One region of the Mesorhizobium sp. M1A.F.Ca.IN.020.04.1.1 genome, then DNA from elsewhere that is predicted to be linked to it. Evidence: riboswitches for the same ligand, from Rfam matches in the RefSeq annotation. Region 1 holds a riboswitch; the other holds the start of a gene.

Region 1 (5,794 bases):
TTTGTGCCACGGCATCGGGCGCGAACAGCCATTCGGCGGTGAGTTCCGTCTGCTCCGGCCCGAGCGGGGCGAGACGAACCGTGCGGACATAGTCGACATGGCCGACGACGAACATCGAGGGCAGCGAGGTAGCGTAGGTCTGGCCGGCGGCTCGCTCGGCCGGCGTCAGCCCGGCAAAGACCGGCCCATGGACGCGTCCGTCGCGCGACCAGGTCTCGGCGCCGGCGCGTAGGCCGCCGGAAAACTCCGGCGCATCATTATCCGCATAGCGCGCCCATTCCGGATCGTCATGCCTCGCCATCAGGCCGCGCCCATAGATCGGCACCAGCCGCGACAGGTCCTTGTGCACGCCCGGGCAATGCAGGCATTCGTTGAAGTTCTCCCAGAAGATTTTCCAGTTGCAGTTCATCACCTTGGTGAGCCGGTGCCCGGGGACGAGCGTCTCCAGCGGCCAGTTCGAAAGATCGCGGGAGGCGGAGTCGAAGGAGGCTTCCCCCGAGCCATCGGGATCCTCTGCGAGATTGATGAAGACGAAGCCGCGCCACACTGACAGCGCCACCCGGTAGAGCGGATAATTTTCCTTGTCGAAGCCTTCGGGCAGCGATTTCGATGGGACACGGACGAGATCGCCGCGCAGCGAATAGGACCAGGCGTGGTAGGGGCAGGTGAGCAGCCTTGCCTTCAGCCGCCCTTCGCTTTCCAGGCAGAGCTGCGAGCCGCGATGCCGGCAGGTGTTGTGGAAGGCGCGCAAGCTCCCGGCCTCGTCGCGCAGCACGACGACCTCCTGCGAGCCGATACGCGCGGTTCGAAAGGCAAGAGGTTCCGCGAGATCGGCTTCGCGGCAAACCATGAGCCAGCTCCGATACCAGATCGCTTCGAGATCGAGCCGGTAAGCGTCGGCTTCCCGATAGGCGCTTGCAGGCAACGTCGGCTCGAGGCTGGTGAGGCCATTGTAGCGGCTGTGTTCGCTAGGATTTGGCTGCATGAGCGGCTCCCCTTGGCTGATGACAGCCGACACCCGGGCAGGACCGTTGTCAATTGCGCGGCCATTGTCGCTTCCGGGTGCTGCCCTTAAGGTCACTTCGTAATCGCCTGCGGTTTCGCCGGCTGCCCAGGATTGCAAAGTATGCCTGCAAGAACGATGTCGCTGACCGTGGAACTGGTCGCCCGCTGTTTTCGCGCGGTCGATGACCCGGGGCCCGACCCGGATGCCGAGCATCTCGTGGACAGCGACTATGAAGCCATGCTGGATGCATTCGAGGTCGAGCTACCTGCAACCGAGCCTCTCTGGCTGTTCGGCTACGGCTCGCTGATCTGGAAACCGGAAATCGAGCATTTTGAGGAGCGCGTCGCCGTGGCTCGCGGCTGGCATCGCTCCTTCTGCATGAAGATGACGCGCTGGCGCGGCACCAAGCAAAGCCCCGGCCTGATGATGGCGCTGGATCGTGGCGGCCAATGCAAGGGCGTTGCTTTCCGCCTGAACGGTGGTGACCGCCGGCAGGCGCTGGACAGGCTTTTTCGCCGCGAGATGACGCTGAAGCCGACCAGCTACCGGCCGCGCCTGCTGCAACTCGCAACCGACAAGGGGGCGTTGAGAGCGCTTGCCTTCGTCATCAATCGCAAAGGCACGACCTATGCCGGCCCACTCAACGAAGACGAGGTGGTCGAAAGGCTGGCGACCTCGTGCGGCCACTGGGGTTCAGGCGCCGACTATCTCTACAACACGGTGAAGAACCTCGAACAGCGCGGTATTCACGACCGCCATTTGTGGCGATTGCAGAAGCTCGTCGCCGAGCGGATCGCCGGATCTTAGTCCGAAACCGGTGCCGCAATCACGCTGCGGCGTGACGGAATTTGGTTTGCCGGTCGCGACGATTCTGCCTATAGTCGCTGGCGTCGTCGGTTCCGTTTTTGGAGCCAAGAGGGAATGCGGTGAGGGTGGAGTCTTTGCCCTAAGCCGTGGCTGCCCCCGCAACTGTGTGCGGTAGTCCTCTCCATAGACCACTGAGGTTTGTCCTCGGGAAGGTGGGGAAGGGTGCGAATCCGCGAGCCAGGAGACCTGCCGGCGACAGGAAAGTTGACTTCGATGCCCTCGGGTGGAGGGCGAAAGGACAAGACATGAATACCGCTTCCGTCTCCCTCGGCGCCTCCGTCTCCTCGCAGTTGCGCATCATGCAGCTGGCTCTCGCCGCGCTGCTCGGCATTTTCGTCGTCGGTTTTGTCGGCTTCTCGCACATCGATGCGGTCCACAACGCTGCCCACGACTATCGTCACTCGATGGCTTTTCCCTGCCACTGACGAAGGCCCGATATCATGAATCTGTTTCGCAACGTCGTGTTCGTAGCGGCGATCGCAGGGCTCGTGGCGGGCATCGCGCTTGCCTGCATGCAGGCCTATGCGACCGTGCCGCTGATCCTCAAAGCGGAAGTCTATGAAAAGGCGGGCGGCGGTCATCACCACTACCATGCCGCCAACACTGGAACTGGCACTGCCATGAGCTCGGCCGAACCGGCGGGCAATGCGATGAGCAGCGCCGCTCCTGCGTCGACGGAAGCGGCGGCTCCGACCGAGGACGAGGGCTGGGCTCCGGCCGACGGCTTCGAGCGCTTCGCCTTCAACGTTGTCGCAAACATCGTCACCGGCATCGGCTTCGCGCTGATCCTGGTCGCGGTGTCGGAATTCGCCGGTGGCATCGGCAGCTGGCGCCAGGGCGTGTTCTGGGGCCTTGCCGGTTTTGCGGTTTTCACGCTCGCGCCCGGCCTCGGCCTGCCGCCGGAACTGCCGGCCATGCCGGCGGCGGAACTTCTGCCGCGCCAGATCTGGTGGATTTCGACGGTGGCCGCAACCGCGGTCGGCCTTGGATTGATCGCCTTTCGCAAGTCGCTGCCCTTGGCAATTCTGGCGGTCGTGCTGATCGTCGCTCCGCACGTAGTCGGCGCGCCGCAGCCCGTCAGCTTCGAGACGGCGATTCCCGAGGGGCTGCACCATCAGTTCGTGGTGGCGGTGACCCTCACCGATCTGGTCTTCTGGCTGGTGCTCGGTGCGGCCGTCGGTGTGGTGCGCGGGCGCTTCACCGGTACATCGACCAGCCTGCGCGACAGCTTTGCCTGATCGCGCGGAGGGCCATCTGACCTTCATCATCGGCGGTGCGCGCTCCGGCAAGAGCGCGCATGCCGAGTGCCTGGTGGCGGCAAGCCCGTCGCCTTGGGCCTATATCGCCACCGCGCAGGCCTATGACGAGGAGATGCGCGAGCGCATCGCGCTGCATCGCTCGCGCCGCGGCAAAGGCTGGGTCACCGTCGATGCGCCGCTCGACCTGGTCGGCGCGATCGACGCCTTGCCCGATCACCAGCCGGTGCTTATCGATTGCCTGACATTGTGGCTGAGCAATCATATGCTGGCGGACCACGATATCGAGGCCGAGTGCCGGCGGCTCTCGGATGTGCTTTCGCAGCCGCGCGGACCGTGGTTTGTGGTGTCTAACGAAGTCGGGCTCGGCATCGTGCCGGACAATGCGCTGGCGCGCCGGTTCCGCGACGCCGCCGGGCGGCTCAACCAGCAGGTCGCGGCTGTCGCCGACAGCGTGCTGATGATGGTGGCGGGGCTGCCGCTCAAGGTGAAGTGACATGGGCGAGATCAAAGACACGATCATCGACGACAAGGATGCCGAACGCCATCGAGCCAAGATGGCCAAGCGCAAGGCGGTGCAGGATGCCGAGGTGGCCGGCAAGACGATCGAGAAGGGACTGCTGATCGTCAATACGGGGCCGGGCAAGGGCAAGACCACGGCTGCGTTCGGCCTGGCGCTGAGGATGCTCGGCTACGGCAAGCGCGTCGGCGTCGTCCAGTTCATCAAGGGCAAATGGCACACGGGCGAGAAGGATGCCTTCGCCGCCTTTGGCGATCGCGTCGTCTGGCACGCGATGGGCGAGGGCTTCACCTGGGAGACGCAGGACCTGAAGCGCGACATTGCCGCCGCCGAGGCTGCCTGGGCGAGGGCGCTCGAGCTGATTGCCGACCCGTCGATCAGCCTCGTGGTCCTCGACGAGCTCAACATCGCTCTGCGCTACGACTATCTCGAGCTGGAAAAGGTGGTCGCGGCGCTGAAGGCGCGTCGCGAGGGCCTGCATGTCGTCGTCACCGGCCGCAATGCTAAGCCGCTGCTGGTCGAGGCGGCCGATCTCGTCACCGAGATGGGGCTGACCAAGCACCATTTCGCGGCCGGTGTGAAGGCGCAGCAGGGGATTGAATTCTAAGGCGCCTTAGCCGCCGATCAAAATGGTCAGGTAGATCACCGTCGCCGATAGAATCGCGAACAGGCCGATCAACAGCCCGTCGGCGACGCGATAGAGTTCCAGCGCCTGCCTTATGTCGGTGCTTTCGGCCTCGCGCCTGCCGCCTTCGCCCATGAAGGCATCCTCGACGACCTCGCCGCCATAACTGCGCGGTCCGGCCAGGGCGAGCCCCAGCGCGCCGGCCATGGCGGCTTCCGGCCAGCCGGCATTGGGCGAACGGTGCTTCTTCGCGTCACGCCGCATGACCTGCCAGGCGTTGCGGGGGTCGGCGCCCTTGACGATGAAGGCCGCCAGCACAATCAGCAGGCCGGTGAGCCGCGATGCCGGCAGGTTGACCAGGTCGTCGAAGCGAGCGGCCGCCCGGCCGAAGGCCTCGTATTTCGGCGTGCGGTGGCCGATCATGGAATCGGCGGTGTTGGCGGCCTTGTAGGCAGCACCCCCGGCCAAACCACCGACACCGGTCCATATGGCGGGCGCGACGATGCCATCGGAGAAATTCTCGGCCAGGCTTTCGATCGCGGCGCGGGCAACGCCCGCCCTGTCGAGCTTGTCCGGATCGCGGCCGACGATGCGCGAAACGGCGATGCGGCCGAGCGTCAGGCCGCCGGTCTCCAGCGCATCGGCGACATCCTCGACATGCTCGGCGAGGCTCTTCTGCGACAGAAGCGAGGAGCTGAGGATGGCCGCGATGACCAGGCCGGACGGAAAGATCAGCCAGAGCAGGACATGCAGCGTCAGGCCGATGGCCGCCGGCACCAGCAGGATGACCAGAAGCGCCTGGACGCCGCGGCGGCGACGCAATTCGTCGGAATCGGTGGCGCGGTTGAGCCTGCGATCGAGAAAGGATATCAGCCTGCCGATCCAGGTTACCGGATGACCGATGGCGTTAAACAGCCAGTCCGGGTAGCCAAGGGCACGTTCGATGGCGAGTGACAGGAAAGCGATCAGGATCGACATGAAGCTTCTAAGCGGAGCGATTGCAGCGGTTGATCACGGCGGCAGCCTTGGCCGGGCAAGCGCGCTCTTTCCTCATGCGCCACAGCCTTTCCTTGACCTCTCGACAGGTATCAATCCGCACTCCTATCCGCTTTTCGATCTGCCCGCCACCGCCCTGTCACGATTGCCCGAGCCAGGACGACTGCGCGAATTGGCCGAAATTGCGGCCAAGGCGTATGGCGCGCGGTCGGCGGCGCATGTCGTGGCCGCGCCCGGCACGCAGATCCTGTTGCCGCGGGTCGCTTCGCTGGTGAGGCCCGGCAAGGCACTGGTGCTGGGTCCAACCTATGCCGAGCACGCCAGGGCGGCCGCGATTGCAGGCCATGCGGTTGTGGAGGTGGGCGACTTCGACGCCTTGGCGGACGCTGACCTTGCCGTGCTGGTCAACCCGAACAATCCGGATGGGCGAGTGATCGAAAGGCACCGCCTGGTCGGCCTTGCTGCGCGGCTTCGCGCGAAGGGCGGCCTGCTGGTGGTCGACGAAGCCTTCATGGATGTCGGCC
Region 2 (5,794 bases), on a different contig from region 1:
CACGCCGGCGGCCGAGTTCAACGTCTATGCCGACCCGGAGGCCGCAGACGTGGTGTTCCGCGCCGCTTGGGACGTCACCATGGTGGGGCTTGACCTCACGCACCAGGCCTTGGCCACCCCCGACCTGCAGGACAGGGTGCGCGCCGTCGGCGGGCCGCTCGCCAAATTCATCCTCGACATCTGGGAATTCATTGCGACCACGCATGGCGGCCTGCTGCAGATAGCCTATCCCGCCGTCCATGACGCCTGCTGCGTGGCGGCGATGATCGACGCAGGCGTCTTCACCACCGAGAAGGCCGATATCCGCGTCGAGCTTGCCGGACGGTGGACCAAGGGCATGACGGTCTGCAATTTCGAGAAGCTGGGCGGCATGCGCCATTTCGGCGGCACGGCGAGCGAGCAGGTCGATTTCCGCCATACCGTGGCGATGAAGCTCGACCATGCGAAATTCTGCGACCTGATCGTCGATGCGCTCGAGCGCCTCACCAGTCAAAAGGCGTGAGGCGCTCCAGGGGCAAGGCCTAGCCGGCCCTCACAGCAGGAACGATTGCCTGTCGCGCAATGTGGCGCTCATGGCGGCGATGCCGGTCTCGATCTCGCGCTTGTTGGCCAGGATCGCATCGCCGGCCGCACCCTCGACCGTCGATCGCAACAGGTCGGCCTGGCCGACCAGCACCGCATCCTTGTCGGCCAGCGCGACGAGCGTTGCGGCTTCGAGCCGGTAGCGCGGGCGCCTTGCCGCCCTGGGCGACTCTCAAGCCTCCAGGCCCGCGCACGCCAGGAAGTGGGAGAGAATTGGCCCGGCGAAGCCGAGACGGCCATTTCGACGAGAGCCCGGCGTCGGCATCAGCAACCGGCACTGGCACGGTGGTGTCCTTGTTCTGTTGCTTTTTAGTTGAAACTAATTTGAAAGTTACCCGTTAGCAGCGCGTAGGCGAGCTCAAACTTGCCCTGCTGTCGACAGCTAAGTTGAAAGGAGAAGTCCTAAGCCTTTTTCAGTGCTTGGCGTTGCCGAGACCGCTTTTCTATCATTCGTCTTTCGAGCGGCCTCCAGCCGCGCCGGTCACCGCCGAGGCCGATGCCTGGCAGGGCGAGAAGTCGCCATCGCTCGGCACGCATTCGCGCGACGAAGGCTTCGCAGACCGCTGTCGAGCGGAACGCTCGATGAGGAGCCACACAAGGTTGGCCTTGGAACAAAGGTCTGGCCATGAAAAAATACCTAGCAGCCGCGCTGGCGATCGCCATCCCGATCGGGCCTGCCTCGGCGCTTGACGTCGGCGTGGGCGGCAAGGTCGGCGGCATCGGCGTGGGCGCCGGATTGGGCGCCGGTTCGCAAGGCGTGTCGGCGGGCGTGGGCGCCAGTGCCGACGGTGTCGGCGGCGCAAACGTCGGCGCATCGACCGGCGGCGGATCGCTCGGCGTCAATGCCGGCGGCAATCTGGGCAGCACCAGCACAGGCGTGTCGACAAGCGTGGGCGCCGCCGCCGCGGGCGACGATCCTTCCGCCGTCAGCGGATCGGCTGCCTCTGCGCAGAACCCGGCCGCGGTGCCGACAGCCCCTGCTTTGGCCAAAAGCGCGACGCAGACCATTGTGCTGCCTCCAGTGCTGAGGCCCTCCAGATCCGCCGGCGGCGACCTCCGGCGGGTCACCAAAGGCTATCGCATCGCGCCGCTGTCACCTCCGAAGGCGATACCCGGCACGCCGGCCGCCGTAGTGCGCGCCTGTCGCGCCGCGATCGCGGCGGCCGCCAAGCCCCTCGGCGCCGTGCGTGTTTACACGGTCAGCGCCGGCCCCTTGCGTCAACGCCGAAGCGGGCTCAACGCGCCGATCGAGGTGCGCATAGACTATGACGGGCGAGGCGGCATCGAAGTGAGGCAGGCGAAAGTCGGCTGTCGCCTAAATGCGAAGGGCGCGGTCACCGCGGTGATTTAGAGGCAAAGGCACAACGGCCGTTGCCATCCTTCCTGCCGGTTGCAACCTCGGCGGTTTGGCAATTCCTCGCCCCCACAAGGTGGACGGGAGAGGTGGCTCGGCGCAGCTGAGACTGAGCGGGGGAGCGCCATATCCGATAACCCTGCCGACCGCAGGCGCGGACCTCAGCCGGCTGCAGACAAGGCGCCCGCGCTTCGGCTAGAGTTCCGCCGGGCGCAAAAAAATCATCGAAGGGGAGCATCGCGATGAACGAAGTCAGGCCGATCGCCGAGATCGCCAGCTATCACGCCCATATCTACTACGGCGGGGAAGCCGAGCGGCAGCATGCCGAATGGCTGCGCCAGCGCATCGCAGAACGGTTCCGCGTGCGCCTGGGCAACTGGCGCGACGAGCCGGTCGGCCCGCACCAGCAAGCCATGTACCAGGTCTCCTTCGCGACCGAGATTTTTGCCACGCTGGTTCCCTGGCTGATGCTGAACCACGGCGGCCTGAGCATCCTCATCCATCCCAACACCACCAACCCCAAGCGCGACCACCTTATCGACCCGATCTGGATCGGCCGGGCACTGCCGGTGAAGGGCGACGTGCTTGGCGAGGAGGACGAGGCAGAGGAATCGCTGGAGGTGAATACCGAGCCGACGCTGGGGGTGTGAGGGGGGCGCGGCGATCTCGTCACGATGGCGTGAGAGGCGGCTGGCCGTCGGAGTTGTTGATTGACTGGCCAACCGCGGTGTGGCGAATTCGCGCCGATGGTTCCCTTCGGGGATCAAAAGGGAACGCGGTGCGGAGAAATCCAAAGCCGTGGCTGCCCCCGCAACTGTAAGCGGCATGCCGTTTTCACGATGCCACTGGCTGCATGGGCCGGGAAGGCGAAAGCGGCGGCAATCCGCGAGCCAGGAGACCTGCCATCATGGACGTCAAAGCAGAACATCGGACGGGGTGATCCGGTGTGCGCGCCTGGCCGGACGGCGGGGCGAGTTCCCTGCGATGACAGGCAACGTCAAAGGCAGAACCATGCTGATCCAACTATCGAAAATGCTGAACAAAACCGCGCCCGACCTGAAGGCCAGGCTGATTACAATCTACGGCGCGCTCGCCATTCTCAACGTCGGGGCGTGGCTGTGGGCTTTCGTCGCCTTCCACGACAAGCCGACATTGCTTGGCGTCGCTCTCGTCATTTATGGCCTCGGCTTGCGCCATGCCGTCGATGCCGACCACATAGCGGCCATCGACAATGTCACGCGCAAGCTGATGCAGAACGGCAAACGGCCGGTCTCCGTCGGTTTCTTTTTCGCACTCGGCCATTCGACGATCGTCGTCATCGTCGCTGCGGCTATCGCGGCGGCAACGTCCCTGCTCGGCCGTTTCCAGACCCTTCAGGAGATTGGCGGCACCATCAGTACCGGCGTTTCCGCACTCTTCCTGCTCGCCATCGCGGCGATGAACATCGTCATCTTCTTCTCGATCTACAGAAGCTATCGGCGGGTGCGGGCCGGTGGGGCGTTTGTCGAGGAGGATCTGGACCTGCTGCTCAACAATCGCGGCTTCCTGGCCCGCGTCTTCCGCCCGATGTTCCGGCTGGTGTCGCGCAGCTGGCACATGTTCCCACTTGGTTTCCTCTTCGGCCTTGGCTTCGACACCGCGACCGAAGTCGCCATGTTCGGCGTGTCCGCGGCACAAGCGGCCAAGGGCGTGCCGTTCGAGGCCATTCTGGTCTTCCCGGTGCTTTTCGCGGCCGGTATGTCACTGGTCGACACGACCGATGGTGTGATGATGCTCGGCGCCTATGAGTGGGCCTTCGTCAAGCCGATCCGCAAACTGTACTACAACATGACGATCACCCTGGTGTCGGTCCTTGTCGCAGTACTGATCGGCGGCATCGAGGCGCTCGGCCTGATCGGTGACAAGTTCGGTCTGTCGGGCGGCTTCTGGAACGGCGTCGGCACGCTCAACGACAATTTCAACAATCTGGGCTTCGCCATTATGGGCATCTTCATCGCCGCCTGGGCGATCTCCTATGTCGTCTACAAGGCCAAGGGGCTGGACGATGTGGAGATCGGATCCGCAGCAAAGAATTCATAAGCCGCCGGCGGCGGCTGGCTGCAGCAGGCCAGCCGCATCTCTCTGCCATCAGACGCCGGCGGGCTGCCAGCCTGCCGCCTTGAATGCCTCGGCATCGGGAAGCCGATGACGGCAAAGGTCGATCGCCGCCCCGTCAGCGGTGCTCGGCTTGACATTCTTGTTCCCGTTCACTGTTGGCAGACAGCGACAGGAGATCGCCGGCCCGTGCGCACGCGCTTCAAGGCATGCTGAGGAGCCGTAGCCCAAGCCTTTGGAAGTGTGACGGAATTCTGCGCTTGGATAAGCCAGGGGTTAAGGCCTGGGATAAGCCCCATAATCCATAAGCCAGAATCCAGAGTCCAAATATCCAGAGTCCAGAACAGAAAAGCTGGCGCTTTTCTGTTCTAAAAAAGCGGGGAAGGGGAAAGCAAAAATGGGAGCAGCGCAAGCCATTCGGCGTACGGCGCTACGGCGAGGGCTCGGCGGCGCCAGCGAGCTTCCGACGTGGCGGCGAGCCGCCCTGTTCGGTCTCCCAGGATGCAACCGGCCTCACGTCAGCCCGGCGATCTGCTCATCGCCGTCCAGCTCCGCCCCGCCGGCGACGACCACGTTGGCGAGCGGCGCCGAGAGCGTCCAGCGAACGAGGCCGGGCAGCCGTTCCATGGAGGCGCTGCCGGAGAGGCTGGTGGGGACGACGCGCTGGAGAACGACGCTGCCGAAGCCTTTATGCGGGTTGGCATCGGCGGCCGCGGGAGGTTCGGAAAAATGTTCCTCCCAGACCAGCTCGAAATCGCTGCCTTCGGGGGCCGGTGCTACCCGCCCGTCCATCCGCACGGTTCCGGCGTCGCCGGCCAGGGCGCCGTATTTCGTCGCGTTGGTGCCCAGCTCATGCAGCGCCATGCCGATGTTCTGCACCGCGTTCAGCCGCAACGTCACGTCCGGCCCGCAAGGCGAGATTCGCTCTTCGTGTCCGAACGGCCGCAGATGTTCGCGCACAAGGTCGGCCATGCCTGCGCCGCGCCAGTCGTTGAGCACCAAGAGGTCGTGCGAGCGCGACAGCGCCATGATGCGTTCGCGGATCTGGTGTTCGAACGCGCGCGGGTCGGTCGCGCGTTTGCTCGTCTCGCGGATCATGGAAAGGATCACGGCGTACTGGTTTTTGACGCGGTGGTTCACCTCGCGCATCAAAAGTTGGATCTGCTGTTCGCTCGCCCGTTTTTCGGTGATGTCGGCCGCCATGCCGAACCATTCCAGGATGCTGCCGGTGTCATCGACGATCGGGATTGCCCGTGAGGTGGTCCAGCCGGCGGACCCGTCGGCGCGCCGCACCCTGTGCTCGAGCTCGAACACGCCGCGCTCCATGATGGCGCGCTCGATCGCCGCCTGGATGCTCGCCTGGTCTTCCGGGAACAGGTATTCGTCGCGCCAGCGGATCGCCGGCCCCTGGGCGCTCGACAGGAAGCCGCGGCCGTCCAGCTCATGCATTTCCTGCCAGTCCGGGCTCATCCGGTAAACCACGTCGGAGCTGGCATTGACCAGCGCGCGAAACCGCTGCTCGCTTTCGCGCACCTTTGCTGCCGCCAGCACCCGGGCCGTGGTCTCCGAAACGATGCAGAGCACGGCTTCAACCGTGCCGTCCTGCGCCCGCACCGCGGAATAGGAGATGTCGAAATAGACCGTCTCGCCGACCAGGCCGGATCGTTCGATATAGAAAGGCCGGTCCCTGGCCGAGAAGGTTTCGCCGGTTTCGAGAACTCCGCGCAGCAGCGGCTCGAGGTCGGTCCAGAGCTCGGACCAGTT

The links. A riboswitch is a leader RNA that binds a small molecule or an ion and turns the genes downstream of it on or off. The one in region 1 is predicted to bind cobalamin.
Region 2: linked by a shared signal. The riboswitch ahead of EOA49_RS14270 (HoxN/HupN/NixA family nickel/cobalt transporter) and the one ahead of EOA49_RS11965 (CbtB domain-containing protein) in region 1 are both predicted to bind cobalamin.

Annotation. Positions count from the first base shown of each region.
Region 1 is NZ_RZSN01000044.1:28,259-34,052, reverse strand. Features, by position in the region: gene EOA49_RS11975 (aromatic ring-hydroxylating dioxygenase subunit alpha) at 1-985, opposite strand, end outside; gene EOA49_RS11970 (gamma-glutamylcyclotransferase) at 1,127-1,813, shown strand; cobalamin riboswitch at 1,884-2,082, shown strand; gene EOA49_RS11965 (CbtB domain-containing protein) at 2,119-2,298, shown strand; gene EOA49_RS11960 (CbtA family protein) at 2,314-3,111, shown strand; gene cobU (bifunctional adenosylcobinamide kinase/adenosylcobinamide-phosphate guanylyltransferase) at 3,104-3,625, shown strand; gene cobO (cob(I)yrinic acid a,c-diamide adenosyltransferase) at 3,627-4,256, shown strand; gene cbiB (adenosylcobinamide-phosphate synthase CbiB) at 4,263-5,252, opposite strand; gene cobD (threonine-phosphate decarboxylase CobD) at 5,251-5,794, shown strand, end outside.
Region 2 is NZ_RZSN01000058.1:17,582-23,375, forward strand. Features, by position in the region: gene EOA49_RS14255 (nucleoside hydrolase) at 1-502, shown strand, start outside; gene EOA49_RS32625 (hypothetical protein) at 533-676, opposite strand; gene EOA49_RS14260 (hypothetical protein) at 1,208-1,933, shown strand; gene EOA49_RS14265 (DOPA 4,5-dioxygenase family protein) at 2,179-2,586, shown strand; cobalamin riboswitch at 2,667-2,858, shown strand; gene EOA49_RS14270 (HoxN/HupN/NixA family nickel/cobalt transporter) at 2,948-4,015, shown strand; gene EOA49_RS14275 (HWE histidine kinase domain-containing protein) at 4,544-5,794, opposite strand, start outside.